4 regions of the Micromonospora sp. CNZ297 genome follow, and region 3 is predicted to be linked to each of the others. Evidence: riboswitches for the same ligand, from Rfam matches in the RefSeq annotation. Region 3 holds a riboswitch; each other region holds the start of a gene.
The links. Region 3 has a riboswitch for cobalamin ahead of FB454_RS33475 (magnesium chelatase subunit D family protein). Riboswitches for the same ligand answer to the same signal wherever they lie in the genome.
Positions count from the first base shown of each region.

Region 1: it holds a riboswitch for cobalamin, as region 3 does, so the genes downstream of both, FB454_RS23020 (ribonucleoside-diphosphate reductase subunit alpha) here and FB454_RS33475 (magnesium chelatase subunit D family protein) in region 3, are expected to answer to the same signal.
Region 2: it holds a riboswitch for cobalamin, as region 3 does, so the genes downstream of both, FB454_RS02795 (peptidase) here and FB454_RS33475 (magnesium chelatase subunit D family protein) in region 3, are expected to answer to the same signal.
Region 4: it holds a riboswitch for cobalamin, as region 3 does, so the genes downstream of both, FB454_RS35615 (uroporphyrinogen decarboxylase/cobalamine-independent methonine synthase family protein) here and FB454_RS33475 (magnesium chelatase subunit D family protein) in region 3, are expected to answer to the same signal.

Region 1 covers NZ_VISU01000014.1:117,207-124,926, reverse strand. Annotated here, with positions in the region: gene FB454_RS23035 (condensation domain-containing protein) at 1-1,230, shown strand, start outside; gene FB454_RS23030 (MFS transporter) at 1,269-2,504, shown strand; gene FB454_RS23025 (ribonucleotide-diphosphate reductase subunit beta) at 2,526-3,554, opposite strand; gene FB454_RS23020 (ribonucleoside-diphosphate reductase subunit alpha) at 3,545-5,941, opposite strand; cobalamin riboswitch at 6,058-6,273, opposite strand; gene FB454_RS23015 (PrsW family glutamic-type intramembrane protease) at 6,394-7,239, shown strand; gene FB454_RS23010 (LysE family translocator) at 7,331-7,720, opposite strand, start outside.
Region 2 covers NZ_VISU01000001.1:684,711-692,430, reverse strand. Annotated here, with positions in the region: gene FB454_RS02820 (alkane 1-monooxygenase) at 1-215, shown strand, start outside; gene FB454_RS02815 (polysaccharide pyruvyl transferase family protein) at 363-1,688, shown strand; gene FB454_RS02810 (hypothetical protein) at 2,149-2,589, opposite strand; gene FB454_RS02805 (beta-1,3-glucanase family protein) at 2,761-4,353, shown strand; gene FB454_RS02800 (alkaline phosphatase PhoX) at 4,529-5,689, shown strand; cobalamin riboswitch at 5,831-5,954, shown strand; gene FB454_RS02795 (peptidase) at 6,053-7,096, shown strand; gene FB454_RS02790 (hypothetical protein) at 7,132-7,617, shown strand.
Region 3 covers NZ_VISU01000042.1:8,820-16,539, forward strand. Annotated here, with positions in the region: gene FB454_RS33465 (cobyrinic acid a,c-diamide synthase CobB) at 1-887, opposite strand, end outside; gene cobO (cob(I)yrinic acid a,c-diamide adenosyltransferase) at 881-1,495, opposite strand; gene FB454_RS33475 (magnesium chelatase subunit D family protein) at 1,495-3,477, opposite strand; cobalamin riboswitch at 3,525-3,668, opposite strand; gene FB454_RS33480 (bifunctional cobalt-precorrin-7 (C(5))-methyltransferase/cobalt-precorrin-6B (C(15))-methyltransferase) at 3,723-4,931, shown strand; gene FB454_RS33485 (cobalt-precorrin-4/precorrin-4 C(11)-methyltransferase) at 4,928-5,683, shown strand; gene FB454_RS33490 (precorrin-2 C(20)-methyltransferase) at 5,684-7,186, opposite strand; gene FB454_RS33495 (precorrin-8X methylmutase) at 7,183-7,720, opposite strand, start outside.
Region 4 covers NZ_VISU01000036.1:15,605-23,324, reverse strand. Annotated here, with positions in the region: gene FB454_RS32570 (low temperature requirement protein A) at 1-1,030, opposite strand, end outside; cobalamin riboswitch at 1,644-1,861, shown strand; gene FB454_RS35615 (uroporphyrinogen decarboxylase/cobalamine-independent methonine synthase family protein) at 2,006-2,692, shown strand; gene FB454_RS32560 (ATP-dependent Clp protease ATP-binding subunit) at 2,995-5,472, shown strand; gene FB454_RS32555 (hypothetical protein) at 5,818-6,588, opposite strand; gene FB454_RS32550 (cytochrome d ubiquinol oxidase subunit II) at 6,585-7,604, opposite strand; gene FB454_RS32545 (cytochrome ubiquinol oxidase subunit I) at 7,601-7,720, opposite strand, start outside.

The sequences.
Region 1 (7,720 bases), on a different contig from region 3:
GTGGAGCCCGAGGTGCGGATCCTGCCGCACGTCGAGTCGCCGCTGGAGTACGTCGACCTGTCCGGCCTGCCGCCGGCTGAGCAGCAGGCCCGCGTCGAGCGGATCGCGTACGCGCACCGCAACGACGAGTTCGACCCCGGCCGGGCGCCGCTGTGGCGGGCCGCCCTGGTCCGGCTCTCCGAGACCGAGCACGTGCTCGCGCTCTGCTTCTTCCACATGGTCTCCGACGGCTGGTCGTGCCGCGTCGTGGTGGAGGACCTGTGCCACGCGTACGCGGCCCGGCTCGGCGCGGCCGATCCGCAGCCGCCGCTGGGCGTGGACCACACCGCACTCGCCGCGCTCCAGGAGGCGGAGCAGGCCGGGAACGGCGTCGACGCCGCCGCCCGGGCCGCGTACTGGCGGGACCGGCTGCGGCCGGTGGAGCCGTACCAGTTGTTCCCGGCGTCGCCACCGGCGCCGGACGTCGCGCTCAGCGCGGAGGTGGCCACCCGCTTCGCGTTCCCGCCCGAGGTCACCGCGCGGCTGCGCCCGGCCGCCCGGCGGGCCCGCACCAGCCCGTACGTGCTGCTGCTCGCCGCCTACCTGGTGCTGCTGTCGCGGCGGGCCGGCCGGCCCCGGGTGGTGCTGGGCACCACCACGCTGGGCCGGGAGAGCCCGCTGTCGCGGCAACTCGTCGGCCAGTTCACCAACAACGTCTACCTGCCCGTCGCGGTCGCGGCGGACGCGCCGATGAGCGCGGTGGTAGACGCCGCGCACGCCTCGCTGGCCGAGGCCGTCGCGCACGCCACCGCGTTCCACCGGCTGGCCCGGGCGGTCCGCCCCGACTTCGCGGCGATCCGCCCCTGGCCGGACAACCACCTGTTCGACGCCTGGTTCCAGTCCGCCGCGTCGGCGTCGCCGGTGCTGCACTGCCCGGGGCTGCGGGTGGAGCCGGTCGACATCACCGCCCGGCCCGCGCCCGGCACACCGCCGCCTGTGGTCGCCGCCGACGTGCCGCCCGAATGCCTGCCCGTCTGGGTCAAGCGGGGCTCACCGATCGTCGTGGTGGACGACGACCGGGCCGGCGGCGTGGTGATCCGCAACCGGGGTGTCTTCGGCGACGACCTCGTCCGCGGGCTCATCGACGACTACGTCGCGGTGGTCTCGGCGCTCGTCACCGACCCCGGGACCACCCCGGCGGAGGTACACCTTCCTGACGGTGCGTGCTTCCTCGACCACGCGATCGGGTAGGAGTTCCGACGGACCGATCGGAGAGAGGTACGACGACCATGACGGACACCTCGACGAACCAGCACACGACGGAGCAGCCCGCGCCGCCGGTGCCACGCTCGGCCGTACGGGCCCGCTGGTCGGTGGCGCTGCTCTTCGTCATCATGGGCCTGGCCATCGGCGGGTGGTCGGCCCGCGTGCCGGAGGTGCGGGACGCGGTAGGCGTCGGCAACACCGGCTGGGGCCTGGCCAACATCGCCACGAACGCCGGGGAGCTGGTCTCCCTGGTCGTGGTGGCGGTGCTGATCAGCCGGATCAACACCCGCCGGCTGGCGCTGGCCGGGGCGGCGCTGATCCTGGTCAACGCGCCGCTGCTGGCCGCGTCCACCACAGTGGTGGCGCTTGTCGGCGGGCTGGCGGTCTGGGGCTTCGCGGCGAACCTGCTGGCCACGCCGATGAACGCCCAGTCGGTCGAGGTGCAGAAGCGCTACGGGCGGCCCATCCTGTCCACCTTCCACGCCGGCTTCAGCATCGGCATGCTGGCCGGTGGCCTGTGCGGCACCGGCGCCGCGGCGATCGGGATGTCCCCGTCGGCGCAGATGGCTGTCACCAGCGTCCTGCTGGGAGCGCTGCTGGTCGGTACGCACCGCTGGCTGCCTGACACGCCCCGGCAGGAGACGAAGGACGGCGAGGACCGGCGGCGGCTGCGCGACCGGTTCACCCCGCAGTTGCTGCTGCTCGCGGTGATCGCGTTCCTCGCCTCGTTCATCGAGATGGCCGGCGCACAGTGGAGCGCGCTGTACGCGACCGAGGTCGCGGGCGCTGCCGCGGTGCTCGCCGCGGCCACGTACACCTGCCTGTCGCTGGCCGCCACCGTCGCCCGGCTGTTCGGCGACCGGCTGGCCGGCCGGTTCGGGCGGATCCGCTTCGTCCGGCTGTCCGCGCTCGTCGCCACCGTCGGTGTGGCGCTGCCGGTGGCGTACCCCCATCCGGTCGCGGTGATGGCCGGCTTCGGACTGCTCGGCTTCGGCCTGGCGTGCGTGACCCCGACGGTGCTCGGCTTCGCCGGCGAGCAGCCCGGCCTCACCTCGGGTGAGGGCGTCTCGGTGGTGGCGATGGGCCAGTGGCCGGGCGCGTTGCTCGCGGCGCCGGTGATCGGCCTGCTCGCCGGCGCCCTGGACCTGCGCAGCGCGTTCGTGGTGGTGGCCGTGATGGCGGTCGCCGTGGTGGCGCTGATCGGGCGGGTCCGGGCGACGGCGCTGCCCGGCGAGAGCCCGGTCCCGCCCCGGCCGTGACGGCCGGGGCGGGGGCGGCGCTCAGAAGTCGTCGTCGAAGGTGACCGAGCCGGTCACCCCGACCTGGTACGCCGACACCCGGCGCTCGAAGAAGTTGGACAGCTCCTGCACGTCCTGCAACTCCATGAACGCGAACGGGTTGCCGCTGCCGTACATGGGGGCGATGCCGAGCACTGCGAGGCGCCGGTCGGCCACATGCTGGAGGTATTCGCGCATGTCGGCCAGTGACATCCCGGGCACGCCCTGCCCCAGCAGGTCCTCGGCGAAGCTCACCTCGCACTCCACCGCCTCGGCCAGCATCTCCTTCACCTGCCGCTCCATCTCGTCGTCGAACAGGTCCGGCTCCTCGGCGCGTACGGTCTCCACCACGTCGAAGGCGAACGCCATGTGCATCGACTCGTCCCGGAACACCCAGTTGGTGCCGGAGGCCAGCCCGTTGAGCAGTCCCCGGGAGCGCAGGAAGTAGACGTAGGCGAACGCGCCGTAGAAGAACAGGCCCTCGATGCACGCGGCGAAGCAGATCAGGTTGAGCAGGAACGCCCGCCGGTCCGCGCGGGTCCGCAGCTCGCGCAGCTCGAAGATCGAGTCGATCCACCGGAAGCAGAACTCGGCCTTGCGGGCGATCGACGGGATGTTCTCCACCGCGTCGAACGCGGCGAACCGTTCCTTCTCGTCCGGCACGTACGTGTCGAGCAGGTTCAGGTAGAACTGGACGTGCACCGCCTCCTCGAACAGCTGCCGGGACAGGTAGAGCCGGCCCTCCGGGGAGTTGACGTGCTGGTAGAGGTTGAGCACCAGGTTGTTGGCGACGATGGTGTCGCCGGTGGCGAAGAACGCCACCAGCCGCGACACCAGGTGCCGCTCGGCCGGGGACAGCTTCGCCAGGTCGGCGAGGTCCGAGTGCAGGTCCACCTCCTCGACCGTCCAGGTGTTCTTGATCGCGTCCTTGAACCGGTCGAAGAAGCGCGGGTAGCGCATCGGCCGCAGGGTCAGGTCCATGCCGGGGTCGAGCAGCATGTGCCGGGTCGGTGCGGTGGTGGTCACTGGCATGCCTCGCAGCTCTCGGGGTTCTCCAGGGAACAGGCCAGCGCCTCGTCGTCGCTCACGGCGGAGACCACGCCGGAGACCGGGGCGAGCACCGGCGCGACGGTGGCCTGCTGGATGCGGGTGGCGGGACGGGAACGCAGGTAGTAGGTGGTCTTCAGCCCGGCCTTCCAGGCGTACAGGTACATCGAGGACAGCTTGCCGATGGTCGGCGCGCTCAGGAACAGGTTCAGCGACTGGGACTGGTCGATGAAGGGCGCCCGCGCGGCGGCCAGGTCGATCAGCGCCCGCTGCGGCAGCTCCCAGGCGGTGCGGAACAGCTCCCGCACCGGCGCGGGCAGCTCGGTGATGTCCTGCACCGAGCCCTCGGCCCGCTTGATCCGGTCGCGGACCTGCGGTGTCCACAGGCCGCGCGCCTTCAGCTCCCGCACCAGGTACGTGTTGACCTGGAGGAACTCCCCGGACATGGTCTCGCGCTTGAACAGGTTGGACACCTGCGGCTCCACGCACTCGTAGCAGCCGGCGATGGAGGCGATGGTGGCGGTCGGCGCGATCGCCACCAGCAGTGAGTTGCGCAGCCCGTGGACGGCGATCCGCTCGCGCAGCGCCGCCCACCGTCCGGCCTGCGCCGGCTCCGCGCCCCACAGGTCCGGGTGCAGGTCACCCTTCGCGGCCCGGGTCTGCGGGTACGCCGGATGCGGCCCGAACCGCTCGGCCAGCCCGGCGGAGGTCTCCAGCGCGGTCAGCAGGATCTCCTCCTGCACGCGGGTGGACAGCTCCTTGGCCTGCGCCGAGTCGAACGGCAGGCGCAGCGTGAAGAACGCGTCCTGCAACCCCATCAGCCCGAGCCCGACCGGCCGCCAGCGCGGGTTCGACGCCGCCGCCTGCTCGGCCGGGTAGTAGTTGATGTCGATCACCCGGTCGAGGAACACCACGGCGGTGCGGACCGTGGCGCGCAGCCGCTCCCAGTCCACGCCGTCGGCGGTGACGTGGGCGCCGAGGTTCACCGAGCCGAGGTTGCACACCGCCGTCTCGGCGTCGTCGTTGACCTCCAGGATCTCGGTGCACAGGTTGGACAGGTGGATCACGTTGCCCGGCTCGCCGGTCTGGTTGGACAGCCGGTTCGCGGCGTCCTTGAACGTCATCCAGCCGTTGCCGGTCTGCGCGAGCGTGCGCATCATCCGCCCGTACAGGTCCCGGGCCCGGACCGTGCGGACCGCGTTCTTCTCCGCCGCCCGGTACGCGGCGTCGAACGCCTCGCCGTACAGGTCGGGCAGCTCCGGGGCGTCCGACGGGTCGACCAGCGACCACTCGCCGTCGGCCTCGACCCGGCGCATGAACTCGTCCGGGATCCAGTTGGCCAGGTTGAGGTTGTGCGTACGCCGCGACTCCTCGCCGGTGTTGTCCCGCAGCTCCAGGAACTCCTCCACGTCCGGGTGCCACGGCTCCAGGTAGACGCAGGCCGCGCCCTTGCGCCGGCCGCCCTGGTTGACCGCGGCCACCCCGGCGTCGAGCGTCTTGAGGAACGGCACGATGCCGTTGGAGCGCCCGTTGGTGCCCCGGATCAGCGCGCCCCGGCCGCGTACCCGCGACCAGGAGATGCCGATGCCGCCGGAGAACTTCGACAGCTTCGCCACCTGGTGGTACCGCTCGTAGATCGAGTCCAGCTCGTCGCGCGGCGAGTCGACCAGGAAGCACGACGACATCTGGGTGTGCCGGGTGCCGGAGTTGAACAGCGTGGGGGAGCTGGGCAGGTACGCCAGGCTGGACATCAGCCGGTAGAAGCCGACCGCCTCGCCCGGGGTGCGGGACAGCCCGCAGGCCACCCGCAGCAGCCAGTACTGCGGCGTCTCCACCACCAGCCGCGACTGCGGGTGCCGCAGCAGGTAGCGGTCGGCCACCGTGCGCAGTCCGAAGTACTCGAACCGCAGGTCGCCGTCCGGGTCCACGGCGTCGTCGAGCTTGCGGGCGTGCCGGGCCACGAACCCGGCCGTCTCGTCGCCGATCAGTCCCAGCCCGTGCGCGTAGGCGATCGACTGGCTGAAGCTCGCCACGCCCTGTCCGCGGACCTCCTTGTCCACGTACGCGGCGAGCAACCGCGCCGCCAGCTTCGAGTACTGCGGCTCCTCGCCGATCAGCTCCGCCGCGGTCTGGATCGACAACCGGTCCAGCTCGGCGGTGGTCGCCCCGTCGTAGAGCCCGCTTATCGTCTTCGTGGCCACCCGCAGCGGGTCCACCTCGTCCAGGTCGGCGACCCAGCGCTCGACCGCCCGGACGATCTTGCCGACGTCCACCGGCTCGGTGTCGCCGTCCCGCTTGCGTACCCGCATCGCCGGCCGGCGGGTCTCGGACCCGCCGGTTCCGGACGGGGGACTCTCCTGCACGACAGTCATGACCTCTCCTCGCTGTCACCGTCTGGAGACGGCGGGAGACGCCAACGGGCGCGGCGCACGGCCGGCCCGGCTGCTGGCGTCGGTCGTCCCGCGCGACCTCCGGCCGCCGTACGCGGAGGCGTACGGCGCGCTGGCAGGTCTTCGGACTCGCGGGCCCGACCGGGGTCGCCGGTCGCCTACCGGCCGTCGCTTCCCAGGCCGGTGGCCCAGTGCTGTTGACGGCTGTCGTTCCCACTCACCGCTGCGGGGCAGTCCCGGATTCCCACCGGGTTCCCTCTTGCCTCGGCCCCGCCCCGGAGGGTCTCGGCCGAACCAGCTGCGGCACCACCATATATGGCGGTGAGGGCTTGCGTGCAACACCAGATGTCGTGTCGGCGTGTCGGAATGATCTCACTGTCCACAGTGCCTACCCCCGATTCCGGCGCGACCCGGCGGGCGCGATACTCGGCGGTATGGGGAATACCGGACGCCGCTGGGCGTGGGTGGCGGTCCTGCTCGTCGGCGTCGGGCTTCACCTGCTGGTGCTGGAGACACTCGTCGGCACCGGGACCGTCACGTTCGTCCCGGCGCTGATCGTGCTCGGCGCGTGCGTCGCGCCCGCCACGTTCCTGGCCTTCGCCCAGGGACGGCCGGCCCGCCGCCCGGTCCCCGGCTCCGTCGTCGGCGTCGCCGCGCTCCTCGGCGGCGTGGTCGGCGTGGTCGCCGCCGGCTGGCTGGAGTACGGCACCCTGCACCGCCTCGGCGTCCTGCCGATGGCGCTCGTCGGCCTGGCCGAGGAGACCGCCAAACTGATCGTGCCGGCCGGCATCCTGCTGCTGTGGCGGCGGCACCCGTCCCCGGCGCAGGGCCTGGTGATCGGCGTGGCCTCCGGCGCCGGGTTCGCCGCGCTGGAGACCATGGGCTACGCGTTCGCCGCGTTCGTCGGGTCGGAGGGCAACCTCGGCGCGGTCGAGCGGACGCTGCTGGTACGCGGTCTCACCGCGCCCGCCGCGCACCTGGCCTGGACCGGGCTGACCGCCGCCGCGCTGTTCACGTTCGCCGCCGCGCCCGGCGGCCGGAAGCTGGCGGCGTTCCTGCTCACCTTCGCCGCCGCCGTCACACTGCACACCTGCTGGGACACGTTCGGCACCCAGCCCGCGTACGTGTTCATCGGCGCCGTGTCGCTGGGCTGGGTGCTGCTGCGCCTGCACCTGGACCGCGAGCGGCCGCCCGCGTCCGGGACGCCGGCGGAGCCGAACCGGGACCGGCCTCATGATCATCGCCAGTTCGCCGAGGTGGCGGGGTCGGAGCACTTCTGATGCCGCCACCTCGGCGTGATGGAGTCGATCAACCGGCCGGGGCATTGCCGACCGCCGACCAGCCGACGCCCGCACCGCGCCCCGGTGCGTCTCAGCCGGCGGCCAGCCGGACGCCGAGCGCGACGAAGGCGACAGCGCAGAGCCGGTCGACGCGCCGTGACCAGCGGCTGTCGCCCCACCGCCTGGCGAACCGCCCGGCGCCCACCCCGAGCGCCAGGTCCACGGCGAGTTGCACCGCGACGAACAGCACGCCGAGCAGCACCAGCTGCGCCGCCACCGGGCCCGCCTCGGGCCGGACGAACTGCGGCAGGAACGCCACACTGAACAGGATCATCTTCGGGTTGAGCAGGTTCGTCAGCAGGCCGCGCCGGAACGCCCGCCCGGCGCCGCCGTCCGGCCGGTCCGCCGGTGCGCCGAGCCGGCCCGTGCCGCGCAGCGCCCGCAGGCCCAGCACGATCAGGTACGCCGCACCGGCCCACCG
Region 2 (7,720 bases), on a different contig from region 3:
GCTTCGACGTCTCGCCGCGACTGCCCGGAGGCTACGCCTCGATGGTGTTGCTCGCTCTCGTTCCGCCGCTGTGGTACCGGGTGATGAACCCACGGGTTCTGGCGCACTACGGCGGCGACCTGAACCTCGCCAATCGCAACCCCCGCGCCGAGGCCCGACTGCGTCGCCGCTACGGCCGGCCCGCAGCGGACACCACAGCGGTCCACGCCGCCTGACCCGACCCGGTGTAGGTCTGACGGCACCTCTCCGTGTCAGGGCGTAGGATTTCGGTTCCTGCACGGAACGGGGCCGTGCCCGGCCGGTCGCGCCGCTTCGGCCTCGCCGGGCGCCGTGGCGTCCGGGACGAAGGGTGGACACCCCGGATGCACCAGCGGATCCTGCTGCGAGCCCGCAAGGGCCCGTTCGACGTCGTCACCGCCGAGGAGACCTACGAGCGGGACTGGATCGGCAAGAACAGCGGCAACCTGGTCTTCAGCCACGCCGCGCACAAGCTGCTGTCCACCTCGACGGCGGAGATCACCCCGTCGCGGTTCCGGACGGACCCGCGCGATGCCGACGAGATCAACGAGAAGTACGACGTCTTCGTGATCCCGCTGGCGAACGCGTTCCGCCACGACTACGTGAACCGGTTGACGTCGATGACCCGGCTGATCGAGCGGCTCAAGATCCCGGTGGTGGTGCTCGGGGTCGGGGCGCAGACCCACGTGGACGGCGACCGGGAGTACCTGCGTCCGATCGACGAGCCGGTGAAGGCGTTCTGCCGGGCGGTGCTGGACCGATCGCACAGCATCGGCGTACGCGGCGAGATCAGCGAGAACTACCTGCGGACGCTGGGTTTCTCCGCCGTCGAGCAGATCGGCTGTCCGTCGATGTTCCTGCACGGCGACAGCCTCCGGGTCGAGAAGGCGAAGGCCACCCTGGACACCGAGGATCGGCTCGCGTTCGTCATCTCGCCGTACGTCCGCGCGTTGGCCCCGATCGTCCAGCACCACCACCAGCGCTACCCGAACCTGCGCTACGTGGCGCAGGGCCTGTACACCCTCGGCACCCTGCTCTACGGCGACGCACCGAAGTTGCGCGGCAAGACCGACGACATGCCGATCCACACCTCACACCCGCTCTTCGTCGAGGACAAGGTGCGGATGTTCATGGACCCGTGGCCCTGGATGGAGTATCTCTCCGGATTCGACTTCGCCTTCGGCACCCGGATCCACGGCACCATCACGGCGCTGATCTCCGGCACTCCCGGGTATCTCCTCGCACACGACTCGCGCACCCTGGAACTGGCCCGCTACTTCGACATCCCGCACCGGTTGATGCGCGACGTGCCGGCCGACGTCGACGCCGCCCGACTCTACGAGGAAGCCGACTACACGGCCCTGAACGAGGGCCACAAGGAGCGCTTCGCGCGGATCACCGCGTTCCTCGCCAAGCACGACCTCGGCCTGTCGTTCGCCGACGGGGACAGCGCCACCCGCTTCGACGAGCAGGTCCGCCGAACCGTCTACCCGCCGGCGGTCCGGCCGGCCTCCGCCTACACGGCCGAGGAACTGCTGACGCGCATCCAATGGCTGCGGGACGAGAACCGGACGCTGCAGCAGAAGCTCACGGCACGCCGCGCGCAGCCACTGCGCGACCAGGTCAAGCAAGCGGTGGGCCGCCGGGTCCGCCGGATGCTGTCGCGCTGACCGTCGTACGCCTGCTCGGCAGCGGAATGGCCGGCGCCGCGACGGCGGCGTTCGGCGTGGCGGTGCGATCAGCCCGCCGCGAATCGCGAGAACCCTTCTTATTTCCATCGACCGGAATTACGCTCTGGGCCAGCCCCGAGGTGCATCACATCGGAGGTTCCTATGAGGACGATGACCATCCGTCGCACGACTGCACTCCGCCTGGTGTCCGGCGCACGCCGCCTGTGGATCGAGTGGTGCTGGTAACTGCCGGCCCGGCGGGCGCTCCCGGGCGCCCGCCCCTGCGGCGGTGGGCCCTGCGGTGACGGACGGGGCGGAGCGCTACGACTGCCACCGCGACCACGGGCCGTACGCCGGGGTCTCGGCCTTCCTCGGCCGGGTCGCCGCCGACCCTGACCCGGCCCGGCCGGGGAGCCGGCGCTCATCGTGCGCCGGCCCCGGTCCGGGGAGGGGAGCGGGTTCAGCAGCCCTGGCGGCGGCTGTAGATCTGGTGGCGCTCACCGGCCCATCCGATGTAGCCGACCGCCTCGACGCAGTAGTTCGCCGTACCGGTGACGGCGACCGGGCCGGCGTAATAGCTGAAGTCACCGGAATTGGTGTCCGCGCCGCCCGACCGGGTGCAGTGCGCGCCCTCGCCCGACCGCTCCGCGCAGCGGTAGATCTGCACGAAGGTCGGCGCCGACCTCCCGTACGCCGCGCCGCGGTGGTAGAAGCAGGCGCTGTTGGTGCCCCCGTTGCTGCTGTTGTAGTAGATCACCAGTTCACCGAGCCCGGACGACTGCACCTGGCTGTAGGTGATGGTCCCCGAGCAGGAGCCGGCCGCCTGGGCGGCGGGGGCGCCGACAGTCAGGCCCGCCGCGACGGTCACCAGCGCCGTCAGCGCCGAAAGCATGCGTTTCATGTACCTACCTACCCAATCCACAGTCGACTGTTCCGTAGTGGATCTTAATCAACCGGTGACCTTCGCCGTGGCCCTGATCCATAGGCAACCACCTATTGACAAACAATATTAACAATTGGACCCTGCTGAGAGAGCGCTCTCCCGTCCCCCTGTCTCCCGCGAGGTGTCCCCATGCGTCTCCGAAGAAGGCTGCTCGCCGCCGCGTCCGCCCTGCTCGCCGGGCTCACCGGCGCCGTCGTCGCTACGCCCGCCCAGGCGGTCGGACCGGCGTTGCTGCCGGTCACCGTCACCAACACCACCGGCCGCAGCGACCCGGTCCACCTCTACGTCATCGGCGTCCAGCTGTCCTCCGGCCGGCTCGGCTACGTCACCTCCGGCGGCGGATTCGTACCGTGGACCGGCGGGCAGCTCCCGCCGTCACCCGCGCCGGACGTCTCCATACCGGGCCCCGGCAACGGCGGCAGCACCACGATCCAGTTCCCCCGCGGCTTCTCCGGCCGGGCCTACTTCTCCCTCGGGCAGAAGCTCAAGTTCTTCCTCACCCCGGACGGACTGGTGCAGCCCGCGCCCTGGGCGGCCGGTGACGCGAACCGCGACATCCTCTTCGACTGGAGCGAGTTCACCTACAACGACTCCGGGCTGTGGCTCAACAGCTCCCAGGTCGACATGTTCGCGATCCCGCACGCGGTCACCGTGACCGGCGCCAACGGCGTCACCAAGCGCACCGGCGACGTGGTGGCCAACGGACGCAACGCGGTGATCGACGGGATCCGGGCGCAGCCGGGCTGGGCCGGCACCGTCCACACCCGCTCCGACGGGACCGTGCTGCGCGTCCTGGCTCCGGGCAAGGCGGCCGGGGCCGGCCTGCTCAGCACCACCTACCTGGACTCGTACATCGCGTCCGCGTGGAACGCGTACACCACGAAGACCCTGACCGTGGCGCCCTTCGCCGACCAGCCGGCCATCCGGTACTACGGCCGCACCTCGGGCAACACCATGACCTTCACCAACGGCAGCGGCCAGGTGGTCGCCTCCTTCAACCGGCCCTCCTCGGCCAGCGTCTGGGGCTGCGACGGCGACCTGCCCGCGCCGAACGACCAGGTGGTCGGCCCGATCTCGCGTACGCTCTGCGCCGCCCTCAACCGAGGCACGCTCGGCACCGTCGACACCCAGCCCAGCACGAACGCCGCCGACTTCTACCGCAGCAACCCCACCAACCAGTACGCACGCCTGATCCACGCCAACATGACCGACGGCCGGGCGTACGCGTTCGCCTTCGACGACGTCGGTGGATTCGAGTCGCTGGTGCACGACGGCGATCCCCGTTCGGCCGGACTGATCCTCAGCCCGTTCACCGGCGGTGGCGGCGGCACCCCGACCACCGGGGTGCCAGTGGTCAGCAACTGGAACAACAAGTGCATCGACGTGCCGAGCTCCAACTTCGTCGACCGCGCGCCGTTGCAGATGTGGAACTGCAACAACACCAACGCGCAGAAGTGGACGTTCAGCGGCACGGCGCTCAAGAGCCAGAACAACAAGTGCATGGACATCGACGCCGGGTCCACCGCGAACGGGGCGGCGGTGCAGCTCTACACCTGCAACGGCACCGGCGCCCAGCAGTTCACCCTGAACGCGGCCGGAGACCTGGTCAACCTCCAGGCCGGCAAGTGCGTCGACATCAAGGACTGGAACGGCAACGACGGCGCGAGGCTCCAGCTCTGGGACTGCGGGGGCACGGCCAACCAGAAGTGGCGCAAGGGCTGACCAGCCATGCGAACGGTGGCGGGGGCCGACCGCGAGTCGCTCCCGTCACCGGCACGCGACGGACGAGACGGCCGACACGACGCCGCGCACCGAGGCGTCCATCGACGTTCATCCAACAGATCGATGTGCGTAAGCTCCGCCCGGTCAGATCTGGGGAACCTACCGAGGAGGTTCCATGGATCGTCGAGCAATGCTGCGGGCCACTGTCGTCGGTGCGGGCGCTGTCGCGCTGCCGTTCACCGCGTGGTCGGCGGCGTACGGAGCCCCGGCGCAGAACGCGGCGGGCCCCTACGGCGGGCTCCAGCCCGCCGACGCCAACGGCATCCAGTTGCCGGCCGGCTTCACCAGCTCGATCGTCGCACGATCCCGTCGGACGGTGCCGGGGACGTCGTACACCTGGCACGACGCTCCGGACGGTGGCGCCGTGTTCCCGAACGGCACCGGCTGGATCTACGTGTCGAACTCCGAGGTGTCAGCCGGTGCGGGCGGCGGTGCCTCACGCCTCGTCTTCGACTCCAGCGGCACCGTGGTCGGGGCGTCGCGGATCCTCTCCGGAACCAACAACAACTGCGCCGGGGGCAAGACACCGTGGAACACCTGGCTCTCCTGCGAGGAGGTGTCCCTGGGCCGGGTCTTCGAGACGTACCCCCTCGGCGGGACCGCCGTGGCGCGTCCCGCGCTGGGCCGGTTCAAGCACGAGGCGGCCGCGGCCGACCCGGTCCGCCGGGTCGTCTACCTGACCGAGGACGAGACCGACGGCAAGTTCTACCGGTTCGTGCCGACCACCTGGGGCGACCTCTCCGCCGGAACCCTCCAGGTCTTCCGCGCCGGTACGGCGACCTCCGGCACGTTCACCTGGGCCACGGTGCCCGACCCGGACGGCTCGCCCACCCCGACCCGGCAGCAGGTGTCCGGCGCGAAGACGTTCAACGGCGGCGAGGGCTGTCACTACGCGGATGACACCGTCTGGTTCACCACGAAGGGCGACAACCGCGTGTGGCAGGTCAACCTGGCCGCCGGCACGTACGAGCTCGCCTACGACGACAACCTGGTCAGGCCGGGCACCCCTCCGCTGACCGGGGTCGACAACATCACCGGGTCCACTGCCGGTGACCTGTACGTCGCGGAGGACGGCGGGAACATGGAGATCTGCATGATCACGCCCGACGACAAGATCTCGGTCTTCCTGCGGATCACCGGACAGAGCGGTTCGGAGATCACCGGGCCGGCGTTCACCCCGGCGGGGGACCGGCTGTACTTCTCGTCGCAACGCGGCACGACCGGCTCGTCCTCCGGCGGCATCACCTACTGCGTCACCGGACCGTTCCGCCGATGACCGGCTCCCGGCCCCGCTGACAGTGACCACGCGGTCGAGGACGCCCGGTCTTCACCGGGCGTCCTGCCGGCCGTCACGGCACGTGTCCGGTTCCTGGCGCATTGACATCGGCGCTCCGGCCACAGCAGACTGTCGCGACAACTGAACCACCGCGTGTACGTGCGGGGGAAGACCGGTCGAAATCCGGCGCTGGCCCGCAACGGTAGGCCGCCCAGAGAGATCTGCGGCGGCGAGCCCGAATACCCGTCGTACGCGTGCATCCGCTCCCCACCCGTCGTGGCCCACGGGTCGGAGTCCCGGTCGATCCCGCGTGCTGCGGTCGTCCGGGCTTTCGACGACCGCCGGGCCGGAAAGGCGCTTCCGATGGTCGTCCGCCGAAGCCGGCACCGCCTGCTCGCGCTCCTCTGCGGCGTACTCGCCGCTCTCACCCTCACCACACCCGCCGTCGCCGCCCCCGAGCGCGCCGCCCTCACCCGCCCGGAGGCCGCCGGCGGCTGGCTCGCCCGGCAACTCGTCGACGGCGAACGCTTCGAGGCGGTCTTCGACGGTGTCGTGTACCCCGACCAGGGGCTGACCCTCGACGCCGTGTTCGCCTTCGCCGCCACCGGCGTCGCCGACGACCACGGCGCCGACGCGCTGGCCTGGGTCACCCGGCCGGACATCCGCGACGGCTACCTCGGCGACGGCGTCTCCGAGGCGTACGCGGGTGCGACCGCCAAGCTCGCCCTCGCCGTGCAGGTGCGCGGCGGCGACCCGGCCGACGTCGGCGGGGTGGACCTGATCGCCCGGCTGCGCTCGCTCCAGACGCCGGCCGGCAGGTTCAGCGACCGGTCCGCGTACGGCGACTACAGCAACGCGTTCAGCCAATCCTTCGCGCTGCTGGCGCTGGACCGTACGGCGGGCGGAGCGCCGCCGGCGGCGGCCGCCTGGCTGGCCGGCACCCGGTGCCCGGACGGCGGCTACCCGCTGCTGCCCGCGCAACCGGTCTGCACGTCCGACGTGGACGCCACCGCGCTCGCGGCACAGGCGCTGCGCGCCGCGGACCGTCCGGCCGACGCCGCCGCCGGGCTGCGCTGGCTGGTGTCCGTTCAGCGTGCCGACGGCGGCTTCGCCAACGCGGGCGGCACGCCGAACGCCAACAGCACCGGCCTCGCCGCGCAGGCCCTGCGCGACGGCCACCGGCTGCCGGCCTGGGCGCGGGCCCGGGCATTCCTCGCCGGACTTCAGGTCGGCTGCGCCGGGGCGCCGGCCGACCGGGGCGCTGTCGACTTCGACGGCGGCGGCTTCGACCCGGCCACCGCACCCCGGGCGACCGCCCAGGCCGTCCTCGGTCTCACCGGGATCGGGTACGCCCGTCTGTCCGCCGTCGGCGCCGACCCCGGCGCACCGGCGCTCGCCTGCCCGTGAACCGCTTCGCCGCTCGCCCGATCACAGGAGGATCCGTGTTCCGTCATCGTTCCACAGTCCGCACCTGGCTGGCCGGTCTCCTGGCCGCCGTCGTGGCCGGCGTCGCGCTGACCGCAGTCGAACCCGCGCCCCGGGCGGCGCACGCCGCCGCCTGCGCGGGCACCTCGGGAGTCACGGTGGTCGTCGACTTCGCCACGCTCGGCGGCGGCGTCCAGGTCGCCTGTGCGCCGGGCGATCCGGCCACCGGCCTGGCCGCGCTTCAGGCCGCCGGCTTCACAGTCACCGGCACCGCCCGCTGGGGCCTGGCCTTCGTCTGCCGGATCAACGGCAAGCCCACCGCCGCGACCGAGCCGTGCGTCAACACCCCGCCGGCCACGGCGTACTGGTCGTACTGGCATGCGTCCAGCGGCGGCTCCTGGTCCTACAGCACGTCGGGGGCGACCGGCTACAACCCCGCGCCGGGCAGTGTCGAGGGCTGGTCCTTCGGCGCCGGCGCCCCGCCGAGCATCGCCGCTCCCTAGGTGTGACCGGCGGCGCACCGGGTGCCGGCAACTGCTCTGGCGTCGTCGCGCGCCCGGGCGGTACGGTGTCGGCACCCGGTGCGCCGGGCACACAACTGCATAC
Region 3 (7,720 bases):
CGTGTCCCGGCGGGAAGCCGCTGGTCGCGGGCCGGGTCGAACGGAACGACGGTGCAGCCCGCCGCCTGCAGCAGCTCGGTCGTCTCGGCGTACCGGAAGGTGAAGGCACGCCCGGCCGCGACCGCAACCACCGGTGATCCGGCGCCCAGCCGCCGGACGTGCGCGGCGGGATCCCATGGCTGGGCGTCCAGATCGGGTGCGGTGCGTGCCACCTGCAGCACCGCATCGAGGTCCACGTGGCGGGCGATCTGCTCGGCCAGCACGTCCAGGGCGGCGGCGGCCTCCTCACGTTCGGCTGCCGGCACGAGCCCGAGGTGGCGCGACGGGGCGCTGACACCCTGGTCGCGGTGCAGGATCCCGAGCACCGGTACGCCGGTGGATTCCACCGCCCGGGCCGCCTCGGCGGCGTGGCGGGCGGACCCGGCTTTGTTGAGCACGACACCCGCGACGGTGACGCCGGCCTCGAACGTGCCCATTCCGTGCACGACGGCCCCTACGCTGCGCGAGGTGTGCGAGACGTCCACGACCAGCAGGATCGGGGTGGCGGTCAGGGCCGCGAGGTGCGCGGTAGAGGCGAAACCGTCGCCGCCGATGCGGCCGTCGAACAGGCCCATGACCCCTTCGACGATGGCGATGTCCGCGTCGCGTGCGCCGTGCAGCAGCAGCGGGATCACGAGTGAGGGGTCGGTCAGGTGCGGGTCGAGGTTGCGGCCGGGGCGTCCGGTGGCCAGCGCGTGGTAGCCGGGGTCGATGTAGTCGGGCCCCACCTTGTGCCCCGACACGGTGTGCCCGCGCGCGGCCAGCGCGGCCATGAGCCCGGTCGCGACCGTGGTCTTGCCGTGGCCGGAGGCCGGCGCCGCGACGATCAGCCGCGGAAGGCTCACCATTCGATGCCTCGTTGGCCCTTCTGGCCGACGTCCATCGGGTGCTTGACGTGCTGCATCTCGGTCACCAGATCGGCTGCCTCGATCAGCCGGTGGTCGGCCCGGCGCCCGGTGACGATCACGTGCTGACGGCCGGGACGGTGGACCAGTGTCTCCACGACGTCGCCGACGTCGACCCAGCCCCACTGCATCGGATAGGTGAACTCGTCCAGGATGTAGAGCTGGTGCCGTTCCGCCTGGATACGGCGCTTCACCTCCGCCCAGCCCTCGGCGGCGTCCGCGGCGTGGTCCGCCTCGGTGCCGCTCTTACGGCTCCAGGACCATCCGGAGCCCATTTTGTGCCACTCGACTGGCCCGCCTTCGCCGGTCTGCTCGTGCAGCAGCCCGAGCCTCTCCAGGACGGTCTGCTCCCCGATGCGCCACTTGGCCGACTTCACGAACTGGAACACCCCGATGTCCCAGCCCTGGTTCCAAGCGCGCATCGCCATACCGAAGGCGGCGGTCGACTTGCCCTTGCCGTTTCCGGTGTGGACCATCAGCAGCGGCCGGTTGCGCCGCTGGCGGGTGGTGCTGCCGTCGTCCGGGACGGTGAGCGGCTTACCCTGCGGCATCAGGCCACCCCCGCCCGCGGAGCGGTCGCCGTGCGAACGACCCCGGTGAGCCCGTCGGCGGTCACTTCACCGAGCGGCACGTGCTCGGCCCTCAGATGAGTGGCAAGCCGGGCGGCGAGGCCGAGCCGGAATCGTCCGGTCTCGCAGTCCACGACGACGACCTGGACACCGCTGGTGGCGAGCGCGGCGGCGGCGCGGTGGGCACGACCCAGCGGGTCCGGGCCGGAGGTGGCGCGGCCGTCGGTCACCACGACGAGCAGGGGCCGGCGGGACGGGTCGCGCAGCGCCTCCCGGCGCAGCACCTCCCCACTGCGTTCCAGGCCCTCCGCGAGCGGGGTCCGGCCACCGGCCGGTAGGTCGGCCAGGCGGCGGGAGGCGACGTCGACCGAGCCGGTCGGTGGCAGGACGACCTCGGCGGTGTGCCGGCGGAACGTCACCAGTGCGACCTTGTCCCGGCGGCGGTAGGCGTCCAGCAGCAGCGACAGCACAGCGGTCTTGACCTGCTCCATGCGGCGGCGGGCCGCCATCGAACCGGACGCGTCCACGCACAGCAGCACGAGGTTCGACTCGCGCCCGACGGTCTCGGCCCGGCGCAGGTCGCCGGGCACGAGCGCGAGGCCGCGACCGCCGGTCAAGCCACCCCGGGAATGCTGATGCGGCGCCGCCGCGGTGATGGTGCCCGGCAGGTGCAGCCGGCCGTCGCCGGACGTGCGCCGCCGCTGCCCGGCGACACGGCCCTGCGGTGTTCGTGCCCGGGACCGCCGGCCGGCCTGACCGTCGCCGGTTCCTTTCACGACCAGCAAGCGGGCACGTGCGGGCTCGCCTGCGGATGCCATCGATGTGGCGGCCTGCCGTTCGGGCTCCGGTACGGGCGGGCTCTCGCCGGGAGAGCCGGGCACGTCCCCGGCCGATCCGTCGTGCCCGGTGTCGTCGGGCAGACCGCCGCCGGGACCGTCGGGTCCGGGGTCGGGGTCGTTGTGGCCGAGTAGGTCGTCCAGGCGGTCCTGGTCCAGGCCGGGCTCGTCGAAGGGGTTGCGGCGGCGGCGGTGCGGCAGCGCGAGACGGGCGGCGATGCGGATGTCCTCGAGTGTCACTCGCGTACGTCCCCGCCAGGCCGCGTGCGCCGCGGCGGCGCGAGCGGTGACGAGGTCCGCACGCAGGCCGTCCACGTCGAACGCGGCGCACAGCTCGGCGATCCTGGTCAGCGTCTCGTCGTCGAGCACGACACCGGCCAGCGAGCGCCGGGCGGCGGCCAGCCGGGTGCGCAGGGCTTCCTGCTCGCCGGCCCAGCGTGTGGCGAAGCCCTCCGGGTCGGCGTCGAATGCGAGCCGGCGGCGGACCGCCTGCACCCGCAGGACGGGGTCACGCGGGGCGGCGACCTCGACCGTCAGGCCGAACCGGTCGAGCAGCTGCGGGCGCAGTTCGCCCTCCTCCGGGTTCATCGTGCCGATCAACACGAACCGGGAGGCATGCTCGACCGAGACACCGTCGCGTTCGACGCTGACCCGGCCGGTCGCCGCGGCGTCGAGCAGCAGGTCGACCAGGTGGTCCGGCAGCAGGTTGACCTCGTCGACGTACAGCAGGCCACGATGGGCCCGGGCCAGCAGGCCAGGCTCGAACGCGACGACGCCGTCTCGCAGCGCGGCATCGAGCTTCAGCGATCCGGTCACCCGGTCGTCGCCGGCTCCGACGGGTAGTTCGACGAGGCGTACCGGCCGTTCGACGACGGGCGTGGGCACGTCGAACGGCCCGTCGGGGCAGACCGCCGAGGGATCGTCCGGGTCGATGGAGAACCGGTCGCCCGCATAGACCCGTACCGCCGGGAGCACCTCGGCGAGGCCGCGCACGGTAGTGGTCTTGGCAGTGCCCTTCTCCCCGCGGATCAGGACACCGCCGATGAGCGGATCGATCGCGACCAGGGTGAGGGCGAGAGTCATGTCGTCGGCGCCGACGACGGCACAAAAGGGGTACTGCGCTGGCATGTAGGGCTCCCGCTCGATCTGCCATGGCGGTCCACGACGCGGCATGCGCCGTGGATCGGATCGAGGCCGGTCTTCGGACTTCCCAGGTCAATGCCTGGATCACCGCAGCGGGCCCTGTGCCGGATTCTCACCGGCTTCCCAGATTCTCCCCGCGACCACGGTCGTGGGGCACCTCGAACCTGTGCATCACCATAGACGCCCCGGTGGCCGGGGCAAGGGCCGGTGGGCGGCTAGGGTGCATCTCCATGGAGGAGCGGGTGACCGTGGTGGGGATCGGGGCTGACGGGTGGGTGGGTCTGCCGGAGCCGTCCCGGGCGCTGGTGCGGGCGGCCGCGACGCTGCTCGGCGGGCGGCGGCACCTCGAGGCGGTGCCGCCCGTCGACGGCCAGCAGCGCGTGGCGTGGCCGTCGCCGCTGCGGGACAATCTGCCAGGTGTGCTCGCCTCCGCGCGAGGGCCGGTTGTCGTGCTGGCCTCCGGCGACCCGCTCGTGTCGGGTATCGGCACGACGCTGCTGGACGTCCTGGGCCCGGAGCGCGTGACGATCGTGCCCGGGGTCTCCTCGGTAGCCCTCGCCCGAGCACGTCTCGGATGGCCGGCCGAGTCCGTCACCACGGTCAGCCTGGTCGGCCGGGACCTACGGCTGATCGTGCCTGCGCTCTCGGCCGGGCGCCGGCTGCTCGTGCTGTCCAGCGACGAGACGACACCCGCGGCCGTGGCCGCGGTGCTGACCGGGCTCGGTTGGGGGCAGTCCAGGCTGGTCGTGCTCGGTGACCTCGGTGCCGCCGGTGAGTCGTGTACCGCGACCACCGCGGCCGGGTGGGACCTGAACGACGTGCCGCGGTTGAACGTTCTCGCTGTCGAAGCTCGCGGTGCCGGTCCGGGCTGGGCCTCGGGCGGCGTGTTGCCCGACGACGCGTTCGAGCACGGCGGGCAGATCACCAAACGTGACCTGCGGGCCAGTGCCCTGGCCCGGCTCGCGCCCGCGCCCGGTCAGCTGCTGTGGGACGTCGGCGCCGGCAGCGGCTCGATCGGTGTGGAGTGGATGCGGGCCTGGCCGACGGCACGGACGATCGCGGTGGAGCCCCGCTCCGACCGGGCCGCGCTGGTGCACCGCAACGCCGCTGCCCTCGGCGTGCCGGGTCTGTGTCTGGTCGAGGGTTCGGCGCCCGGGGCCCTGTCCGGCCTGGACCGTCCCGACGCGGTGTTCGTCGGCGGCGGGGCCACCGTCCCCGGCGTGCTGGACACCTGCTGGGATGCGCTCGGCGCCGGTGGACGGCTCGTCGTGCACGGTGTCACCGCCGAGACCGAGGCGGTGCTGCTGAAGCAGCACAGCCGGCGCGGCGGTGAACTCGTCCGCCTGCACGTCGAACGCGCCGAACCGCTCGGCGGCTTCACCGGCTGGACGCCCGCACGGGCAGTCAGCCAGTGGTCCATCGTCAAGGGAGATTCATGACCGTCCATTTCGTCGGGGCCGGGCCCGGCGCCGCCGACCTGCTCACCCTCCGCGCGGTACGCCTGCTCGAGTCCGCCGACGTGTGCCTGTACCCGGGCACGTACCTCGACGCCGAGGTGCTGGAGCACTGCCGTGACGACGCCCGGCTGATCGACACCCAGCACCTCGACCTGGACCAGATCACCACGCACCTGGTCCAGGCACACGCCGACGGGTCCGAGGTCGTACGGCTGTGCTCCGGTGACCCGTCGCTGTACTCGGCGGTGCACGAGCAGGCACGCCGGCTCGACGCCGCCCGGGTCCCGTGGGACGTCACGCCCGGCGTGCCGGCCTATGCGGCTGCTGCCGCCGCCGTCGGCGCCGAGCTGACCGTCCCGGAGCTGGCCCAGTCGGTCGTGCTCACCCGCGCGCAGGCCCGGTCCACGGTCATGCCGTCGGGAGAGAAGCTCGCCGCGTTCGCCGCGACCGGCGCGACGCTCGCCCTGCACCTGGCGGTCACGCGTACCCGCGAGCTGGCCGCCGAACTGGCCGGCTACTACGGCCACGACTGCCCCATAGTCGTGGTGCACCGGGTGTCGCAGCCGCAGGAGCTCATCCTGCGCGGCACGCTGGCCGACATCGGCGGCCGGGTCGAGCAGGCCGGTCTGCGACAGGCAGCGGTCATCCTGGTCGGCCCGGCGCTGGCCGGGGACGTCCGTGGCGGCGAGTCGTTCCTCTACTCGGCCGGTCGCGAGCGCCGCGTGCGCGGCTGATCAGGGCACGAAGCGCGGGCTCCAGACACGTCCGGCCGCGGTGACTCGCGTCGCCGAGGCGCCGATGATCAACAGGCATTTCATGTCGATGCTGCCGGGGTCCAGTTCGCCGAGCGAGGTGACGGTGAGACTCTCCCCGGCCCGGCCGATGTCGCGGCCCACGACCACGACCGTCCGGGGGGACTTGTGCTCCAGCAGCACGGCCCGGGCCTGCGCGACCTGTTCGGTGCGTGAGCGTGAGCGCGGGTTGTAGAGGGCCAGCACCAAATCCGCCTCGGCGACAGCGCGCAGCCGCTTGACCACGACCTCCCACGGCTTGAGCCGGTCCGACAGGCTCATCACCGCGAAATCGGCCCCGATCGGCGCGCCCGCGCGCGCCGCGACCGCCTGGACGGCGGAGATCCCGGGTACGACACGGATGGCGACGCCGGCGTAGCGGGGGTCCTCCGCGGCCTCGAACACCGCCGACGCCATGCCGAAGACGCCCGCGTCACCGCCGGAGACGACCGCGACGCGCTCACCGGCGAGCGCCAGTTCGAGCGCCTGCCGGGCCCGCTCGAGCTCGACCGTGTTGCCGGAGGCGTGGCGGACGAGTCCGGGGCGCTGCGCGACGCGCTGGACGTACGGGCCGTAGCCGACGACGTGGCCGGCCTCGGCGAGCACCTGCGACGCCTCGGGGGAGAGCCACCGATCGGGACCGGGGCCGAGGCCCACGACGACGACCTCGGCGCCGGGATAAGGTTCGGTGACCCTGGTGGCCGGGAGGTCGTAACGGGCCACTCCGGGCCGGGTGTCGCCGGGGACCAGCACGATCGAGAAGTACGGCACCGTGGCGGGGTCCACGTCGGCGACAGGCAGTACCCGCTCGGCGGTCATCGACGCCCGTTCGACGTACCAGGAGCCCTCGACGCGCCCGGCCTGCTCGAGCGCCGAGCGGACCTTGGTGAACGTCCGGCCCAGCTTCATGATCACCGCCCCGTCGGTGTCGGCGAGACGCCGGGCCAGCTCGGGCTCGGGCAACGTTCCCGGCAGCACGGTCAGCACGTCGGTCTGCCGGACCAGCGGCAGGGCGGTGGTGGCGGTGGCGGCGGCGAAGGCGGGCACACCGGCGACGACCTGCGTGTCGAACTCGCCGGCGAGCCGGTCGTGCAGGTACATGAACGAGCCGTAGAGCATCGGGTCGCCCTCGGCCAGCACGACCACGTCGCGGCCCGCACGAAGGTGGGCCCGCAGCCGCTCGGCGGCTTCGGCGTAGAAGTCGGCCATCGCCCCGGCGTACCCGCCCGGGTGCTCGGTGCTCTGGGTCGTCACCGGATAGACCAGCGCCTCCTCGATCACGTCGTCCGGGAACAGCCCGGCAGCGATGCGGCGCGCGTTGGACTGTTTGCCGACACCCTGGTGGTAGGCGATGACCTGGGCCGCGCCGATCAGCCGGGCGGCTTTGAGCGTGATCAGTTCGGGATCACCCGGGCCGACCCCGACGCCGGACAGCCGCCCGGTCACTCCGCCTCCCGGGCGAGGGCGTTGAGCGCGGAGGCGGCCATCGCCGAGCCGCCCCGGCGCCCGGTCACCACGAGATAGGGCACGTCGAGGCCGGGGGCGTCGGTGGCGAGGTCGATGAGCGCCTGCTTGGACTCGGCGGCGCCGATGAATCCCACCGGCGTACCGATGATCGCAGCTGGTCGTGGCGCGCCGTCGCGCAGCATCTCCAGCAGGTGGAACAGGGCCGTGGGGGCGTTGCCGAAGGCGACGACCGCGCCGGCGAGGTGGTCGGTCCACAGCGACACCGCCGCCGCCGACCGGGTCGTTGCCCACCGGTGGGCAAGCGCCGGGACCTCGGGTTCGTGCAGAAAGCAGCGGACCTCGTTGTCACGGGGCAGGCGGGCGCGGGTAACGCCGGCGGCGACCATGTGCGCGTCGGTCAGGATCGGCGCCCCCGCCTCCAGCGCCCCGCGGGCGGCGGCCACCAGGCCGGGGTGGATCACCAGGTTGCGGGTGAGGTCGGTCTGGCCGCATGCGTGGATCATCCGCACCGCG
Region 4 (7,720 bases), on a different contig from region 3:
CCCCGCCGTAGAGACTGAACAGAGCCGGGGCGTCCCACTTCTTTGCGGTGTCGATCTCGGTGGCGCCCAGCGCGTGCTTGAGCCCGAACGCCACCAGGATGAGCCCGGCGATCATCGGCAGGTGCAGGAGGGTGTACGCGTCGCGGGCCAGCCGGGACCGGGCGTGGTGGGGGACGGACTCCAGCGTCTGTTCCGCGTCGAGCGCCGCGATGTCGAAGTACGCCCACCAGAGGAACGCCACGACGAGGAGCGCGAGCCCGGAGCCGGCGAGCACGGACCAGGTGATCGCGGGTGTGCCGGCGAACCCCCGGCTCGTGCCGATCGAGATGATCGTCTCGCCCAAGGCGATCAGCATGATCAGGTTGTGCCGCTCTGCCCAGTGCCGCACCGACCTGAGCTGCCAACTGCCGGTGCCTGGAGCGCGCAGCCCGACGTAGTCGACGGCGGTCGCCACCGCGAAGAGCAGGATCTGCAGCAGCCCGGCGCTGCGTCCGGGTGCGAGGTGGCTGGGCAGCAGCGCCCCGCACAGCAGCAGGACGGCGCTGGCGGCCAGGGGTAGCCAGGCCTGCCGGGCGGGTGCGATCGACTGCTGCGTCGAGCGTCGCCGGCTCCGCATGATGATCAACAGCGACACGGCTCGGATGCTCAGAAAGCCGACGACGAAGACGAGAGGTGCGGAGAGCCCGGCGTGCCGGTCGACGAACACATCCGGAATCGCGACGGCGACCAGCAGGAGCGCGGTCGCAACCATGAACATGACGATTGGCAGGATCCCGCGGTCGAGCCGGACCAGGTTTCCGACCCAGGCGTACCCGGCCCAACTGCGCCACAGCAGCAGGAGCACGAGCCCGCCTTGGACCAGCGCGTCGAAGGCCGACCGCGCGGCCATGAGGCCGGCGACGTTCATGAAGGCGAAGACAAACACGAGATCGAGGAAGAGCTCGGCTCGCGTCACCCCGCCGTGCGTCGCGACCAGGGTTCGCCGGACGCCCAGCCCGGCTCCGGCCACCTCATCCTCTCCGCTGGTCACCCGACCACTGTTGCAACCTCTCATGCCGCCGACAGGTGAATCCGCGACCGTGCGACGACCTCGGCGTGGAACGAGCCCGGCCGGTCCGCGATCGCCGATGCCGACATCGCCCACGCCACGTGCGGCGGGGGCGATGACTCACGGCGCCGCCGACGCCTGGCCGCACTCCCCCCGGGGCAGAGGCAGGTGCCCTCGTGGTGATTCATCCCGTACGGCCAGCCGGTACGGCCTCGTCTGCCCCCGCGCTCGCGCGGTGGCCCAGTACGACAAGCGCTACGGCGAAGGCAGGTGCCCGTCCGGCTGGCCGACCTGCCGGACCAGCGGCCGGGCAGGTGCAGAGCCCTCGGTCCGTGCGTTCCGCGCCGCGCCGGTAGGGGCCAGGGCCAGCCGTCGGCGCCGGAGAGAGGCGACTACCTCGTCGGCGGCACCGACCATTCCACCCGGGGCGGTTCAGACCGGGTTCGGCGGCGCGCATCCGCCGACCACGACTACCGCGACCCGGCCCATCTTCTAGCCCCTCGTCACCCTCTCGTCGCACGCAAGCACTCCGCTGCCGCGACGGCTTGCTGTCCCGCAGGGCGGACACACCGACCACGTCGGCCCACCGCCCCATACGATGGACAACGGCGCTGGTGCGCCCCCCGCCGCGCGAGTGGGGCGCCGTAAGAGGGAACCCGGTGCGAATCCGGGACTGCCCCGCAGCGGTGAGTGGGAACGACAGCCGTCAACGAAGCACTGGACCGCGAGGTCTGGGAAGCGACGGCCAGTAGGTGACCGGGTGGATCCGGTCGTGCCGCGAGTCCGAAGACCTGCCCGCACTGCGCGTACCGCCGGTGCGCGCCGTCGGCGGCCTCTCGGGAGGGCCAGGGCGGAAAGCCGGTACGCGACAGCCGTACCCCGCCTTCCCCTTCCCCCGTGGCCGCCAGGCACCTCGAGGGAAGGACCACAGTGACAACCTCATTCGGGCAGAGCACAGTGCTCGGCTACCCCCACATCGGCGCGCACCGCGAGTTGAAGAAGGCGGTCGAGGCCTACTGGGCGGGCCGGATCGACGCCGAGAAGTTGGCGGCGACCGCTGCCGCACTACGGGAGGAGGTCTGGCGGACGCTGCGCGACGCGCGCCTGGATGCGATCCCGTCGAACACGTTCTCCTACTACGACCACGTGCTCGACACGGCCGTCGCTGTCGGCGCGATCCCGCACCGGTTCGCCCGCCTCGGCCTCGGCGATCTCGACACCTACTTCGCGATGGCCCGGGGCGTCGATGCCGAGCCGGCGCTCGAACTGACGAAGTGGTTCGACACCAACTACCACTATCTGGTCCCCGAGATCGGCTCCGACACCACCTTCGCGGCGAATCCCGACAAGGCGCTGCGCGAGTACCGTGAGGTCCGCGATCTGGGAATCGACAGCCATCACCGGATCGGGCCGCATCGAGGGTGGGGCGGGGTGGCCGGTGTGCTGCGGGGAGGGTTCCTCATCCGCGACCGCAAGTACACCGCCGCCTTTCGATCACGCCTTCGCCGCCCGAACTCGGCGGAGATGTCCGGGGCGCAAGACGGCGGAGAGCGTGGTGCTGTCGGAACACTGAGCGCAATTCGGTCCCCCGCCGATGGCCAAACTCGGACGCCTGCCGGACGCCTGGGTCAAGTCCACCGGTAACAACGCAGCGCTCGTGAGGGCAGACCGCAGGGTCCGCGGGTACCGGGGTCCCGCGCCTCCCGGCCTGCCGGTCAAGGCGCCGATCCGATGGTGGGCAGGCCGCAGGCGCCGACGGGGCCCAGCCCTGGGACGCTCCGGTGCGACCTCCGCGACAACCACCCTCAGTGGCTGCCCTGCACCCGCAGCGAGTACAAACCCTGGCCTCCCCAGAAACCCATAAGGCCAACTCTGTGGGCGAAAGGTGCGTAGCGTTCAGGTGGGCCTGTGCCGAGGACCCACCCCACCGGCAGAAAGGGTATGAGATGTCGCTCGACGCGTTCCGCATCCCCGGCGGCTCCTTGGACGACTTGATCAGTCGGTTCTTCGGCGGAGACCCGTTCGCGGGACGTCCGGTGGAGCGGGTCGACCTGTCCCGGCTGCTCTCCACCGAGTCGCGGCAACTGCTGCAACGGGCAGCCGAGCAGGCTACGGAGTGGGGCAGCCCGTACCTCAATGTCGAGCACCTGCTGTGGGCCGCCGCCCAGGCCGACCCCACCCGCCGGATGCTCGGCGCGAGCGGCGCCGACCCCGACGACCTGGCCCGCCAGATAGAGTCGGCCGTCCCCAAGGGCAGGCCACGCGAGGACACGCCTCCGCTCGCGCCGGCGGCGAAGCGCGCCCTGCTCGACGCGCACCGCGAGTCGCGACGGTCCGGCGCGACGTACATCGGCCCCGAACACCTCCTGCTCGGCATCGCCGCGAACCCGGAGACGACCGCGGGCCGGGCGTTGCGGGCGCTCGGTGGGGCCGTCACCGGGCCCACGCCGCCGGCGGGCGGTGCCGACGGGCGCGGAGCCAGCAGCACCCCCACCCTTGACCAGTACGGGCGGGACCTCACCGAGGACGCCCGGGCCGGTCGGCTCGATCCGGTCGTCGGCCGTGATGACGAGATCGACGACACGATCGAAGTGCTCTCCCGGCGTACGAAGAACAATCCGGTGCTCACCGGCGAGCCGGGCGTCGGCAAGACGGCGATCGTCGAGGGCATCGCGCAGCGCATCGTCAACGACGAGGTGCCCGAAACCCTGGCCAACCGGCGTGTGGTCGCACTCGACCTGTCCGGGATGGTGGCGGGCACCAAGTACCGCGGTGAGTTCGAAGAGCGCCTGAAGAACGTGATCCAGGAGGTGACGTCGGGCGAGGACGGGCTGATCCTCTTCATCGACGAACTGCACACCGTTGTCGGCGCGGGCGGCGGTGGCGAGGGGGCGATGGATGCCGGCAACATGCTCAAGCCCGCCCTGGCCCGCGGCGAACTGCACGTGGTCGGTGCGACGACACTGAACGAGTACCGTCGCTACATCGAGAAGGATCCTGCGCTGGAGCGCCGGTTCCAGCCGATCCTGGTGTCGGAGCCGAGCGTGGAGGACACCGTCGCGATCCTCAAGGGCATACGTGACCGGTACGAGGCGCACCATCAGGTGCGCTACACGGACGAAGCGCTGGACGCCGCCGCTGAACTGTCCCACCGCTACATCACCGACCGGTTTCTGCCGGACAAGGCCATCGACCTGCTCGACCAGGCGGGGGCCCGGGTCCGGCTTCGTTCCCGCACACCCGCTCCGGACAAGAAGGAGATCGAGAAGCGGCTGTCCCAGCTGCGCCGGGAGAAGGACAGCGCGGTGGCGAACGAGGATTATCAACGCGCGGGTGCGCTGAAAGCCGAGATCGGTGCGGCCGAGCGGGACCTGGCGGCGGCGCAGGAGGGCACGCCTCCGGTGCCCGAGGTGCATATGAGCGACATCGCCGAGGTGGTCAGCCGCCGTACCGGTGTTCCCGTCACCCAGCTCACGGAGGTGGAGAAGCAGAGGCTGAGGCGCATCGAGGAGCAACTGCACGAGCGCGTGGTCGGCCAGCACGAGGCCGTACGGGCTGTGGCGGCCGCCGTACGCCGATCGCGTTCCGGGCTGAGCGACCCCCAGCGACCCGACGGGTCGTTCCTCTTCCTCGGCCCCACCGGCGTCGGCAAGACTGAACTGGCCAGAGCCCTCGCCGCGGCGCTCTTCGGCGACGAGTCCAGCATGATCCGCTTCGACATGAGCGAGTTCCAGGAGCAGCACACGGTCAGCCGGCTGGTCGGAGCGCCCCCGGGCTACGTCGGGTACGAGGAGGCCGGTCAGCTCACCGAGGCGGTCCGGCGCCGGCCATACTCGGTGCTGCTCTTCGACGAGGTGGAGAAGGCGCATGCGGATGTGTTCAACGCGCTGCTGCAGGTGCTCGACGACGGTCGCCTCACCGACGCGCAGGGTCGCACGGTCGATTTCAGCAACACCATCCTGATCATGACGAGCAACATCGGCGCGGACCGCATTCTGGCCGCGCAGGCGGCAGGGCGTCCGGTCAACGACCAGCGCGAGGAACTGATGGGGCTGCTGGGGCAGCGGTTCCGGCCGGAGTTCCTCAACCGGATCGACGAGATCATCGTCTTCACCGGCCTGGACCGGGACCAGCTCCTTGAGATCACCGGCCTGCTGCTGGACCGCACCCGCCGTCGGTTGCACGCACAGAACATCAACCTCGAGATCAGCCCGGACGCCACGCAGTGGCTGGCCAACCGGGGCTACCAGCCCGAGTACGGGGCGCGGCCACTGCGGCGCAGCATCCAGCGCGAGTTGGAAGACCGGCTGTCGACCCTGCTGCTCGATGACGGGGCGAATCCGGGCGACACCATCGATGTCAATGTCGTCGGCGGCGAGCTCGACCTCTCGGTCCGGCCCGCCGCCGTACCGGCTGGCACGTGACACCCGACGAGCAGCTCGGCGAGCCGTCGCGGTGTGTCCCGGGGGCTCCACCCCGGCGAGTTGTTGCAGCAGATCATCCAAACCGCGGCCGTGCTGGGAGGGCTTGACGACGACGCCGGCGCAGGCCGGTCAGCCTGCGGGACAACCGCCCGGCCAACCCCCTGTGCCTGAAGGACGTCGCCATCGGCCCCCAATGCGTAGAAGGCGCTGCGCCGCACGGGCGGCATCCGCTGCACCCCACTGAATGACGGCACCGTGAGCGCCGGACCGGTCGACGTGACGGTCAGTCGCTGACAACCGGCCGCCATCACCGGCTGGCCGTCTGGAGGCGGCCGGTGATCGTCCTCAGGCAGCGCCGACGTCGGTGGTGAAGGTCGCGAAGGCGAGCAGGCCGGAGTAGGCGGCCAGGCCGATGGTGAACCAGGTGAAGCTGGAGTGCCTTTCGGGGGCCAGTTCGTCGACGAAAATGTTGAGCAGGATTCCGCCACCCAGGAAGGCGGTGAGCACGTTCATCAGCACGCCGGTGGGCTGGACGGCGACCGCGGTCACCCAGCCGCCGGCGGCGCCGGCGACCAGGACGAGGCGCCACCCGGTGGTGAGGCTGACCGGGAAGTGCTCGGCCAGGACGCCGTCGGTGGCCAGCACGTGCAGCCCCATGGCGACGGCGAACAGCACCGCCGGCCCGAGCCCCGCGTCCAGCTTAGTCGCCAGGGTGTACGTGATCAGGCCGCTGTACAGGGCGAAGAAGCCGAGCTGGAACCCGAAGACCAGCCGGGTGGGCTCTTGCCGGCGCTGCTGCGAGCGGTGGGTGACACGTTCCAGGGCGTAGAACGTGAAGAAGCCGACCAGCGCGACGAGGAACAGCACGAATCCGCGGGCCGGGGTGGGCCTGATCTCCTCCTCCAGGACGTGGGCCACCGCCTGGTTGCCCTCCGCGAGGCGCGGCAGCAGGTAGAGGAACACGTACGCGGCGGCGATGCCGCCACCGAGGGACGTCGCCGCGTGGGTGGGCACCGGCAGTCTCCGGCGGATGGCCGGCGCGAGAAGGTGCAGGGCTCCCAGCGCCACCGCCGCCGCCAGCGCCGCCCACAGGCTGCCCGCCCGGGTGAGCGTCACCGGGGCGGTGGGTTGCCGGCGGCCGGCTTGGAGCCCTGGAAGATGCCGAACAGCCAGAGCAGGGAGGGCGCCAGCAGCAGCGCTCCGACCGCGAGGACGGCGAGCACCGTGGCGAGCACGGTGGGATCACCGGCCGCCTCGGTGACGGTCAGGTCGGGCGGCAGCAGGTCTGGGTACTGGGCGGCGCCCCAGGCCCAGAGGACGGCCGCGACCGCGAGGGCCGCGGTCACCCGCACCGCCCGGTAGCGGCCGGTGGCGATCAGCACCAGCGACCCGAGCCCCGCGGCGAACGAGAGCAGCACCAGGGCGAGCGCCCGGCCCCGAAGATCGGCGAAAAGGTCCGGCGCGTCGGCGGCGACGACGGCCAGCCCGGCCGCCGCGCCGACGCCCACCGCTATGCCGGTGACCAGGGCGCGGCGGCGGAACTGGGCCACCAGGTCGGCGGCACCGGCGCGGCGCGCGTCGTGGATGAGGTAGACCGCGGCGAGGTACGCGCACACGCCGATCGCGAGCAGTCCGCCGTAGATGGAGGTGGGATTGAGCCAGCTGCGCCAGATGTCACCCTCGGTGATGCCGGGTGGGACGCGACCGGAGGCGACTGCGCCGACGATCGAGCCGAGGAAGAACGGGGTGGCCACCGAGGAGAGCGCGAAGGTGGCGCCGTAGAGGCGTTGCTCGGTGAGGGTGTGACTGGCCTTGCGGAAGGCGAAGGCCGCGCCACGACCGATGATGCCCAGCGCGGCCAGGGTCAGCGGGATGTAAAGGGTGGAGGCGAACGCGGCGAACGCGGGCGGAAAGGTGGTCCAGAACAGGGTGATCACCAGGATCAGCCAGACGTGGTTGGCCTCCCACACCGGGCCGATCGAGTGCGCGATCAGTTCCCGGCGGGCTGCGCCGCGGCGCGCCCCGCCGGCGAGGAGGTCCCAGATCCCGGCGCCGAAGTCCGCGCCGGCGAGCAGGGTGTAGAGCGTCAGACCGGCCAGCAGCACCCCGAGCAGGACGTCGACGACGGTCATCGGCCGCTGTCCACCGGTTCGGGTACGCCCTCCTGCGGAGCGACCGGCTCGTCGCGGTGGCAGGCCATCCGCCACAGAACCGCGACGGTGGCGACGGTGAGCACCGCGTAGACGGC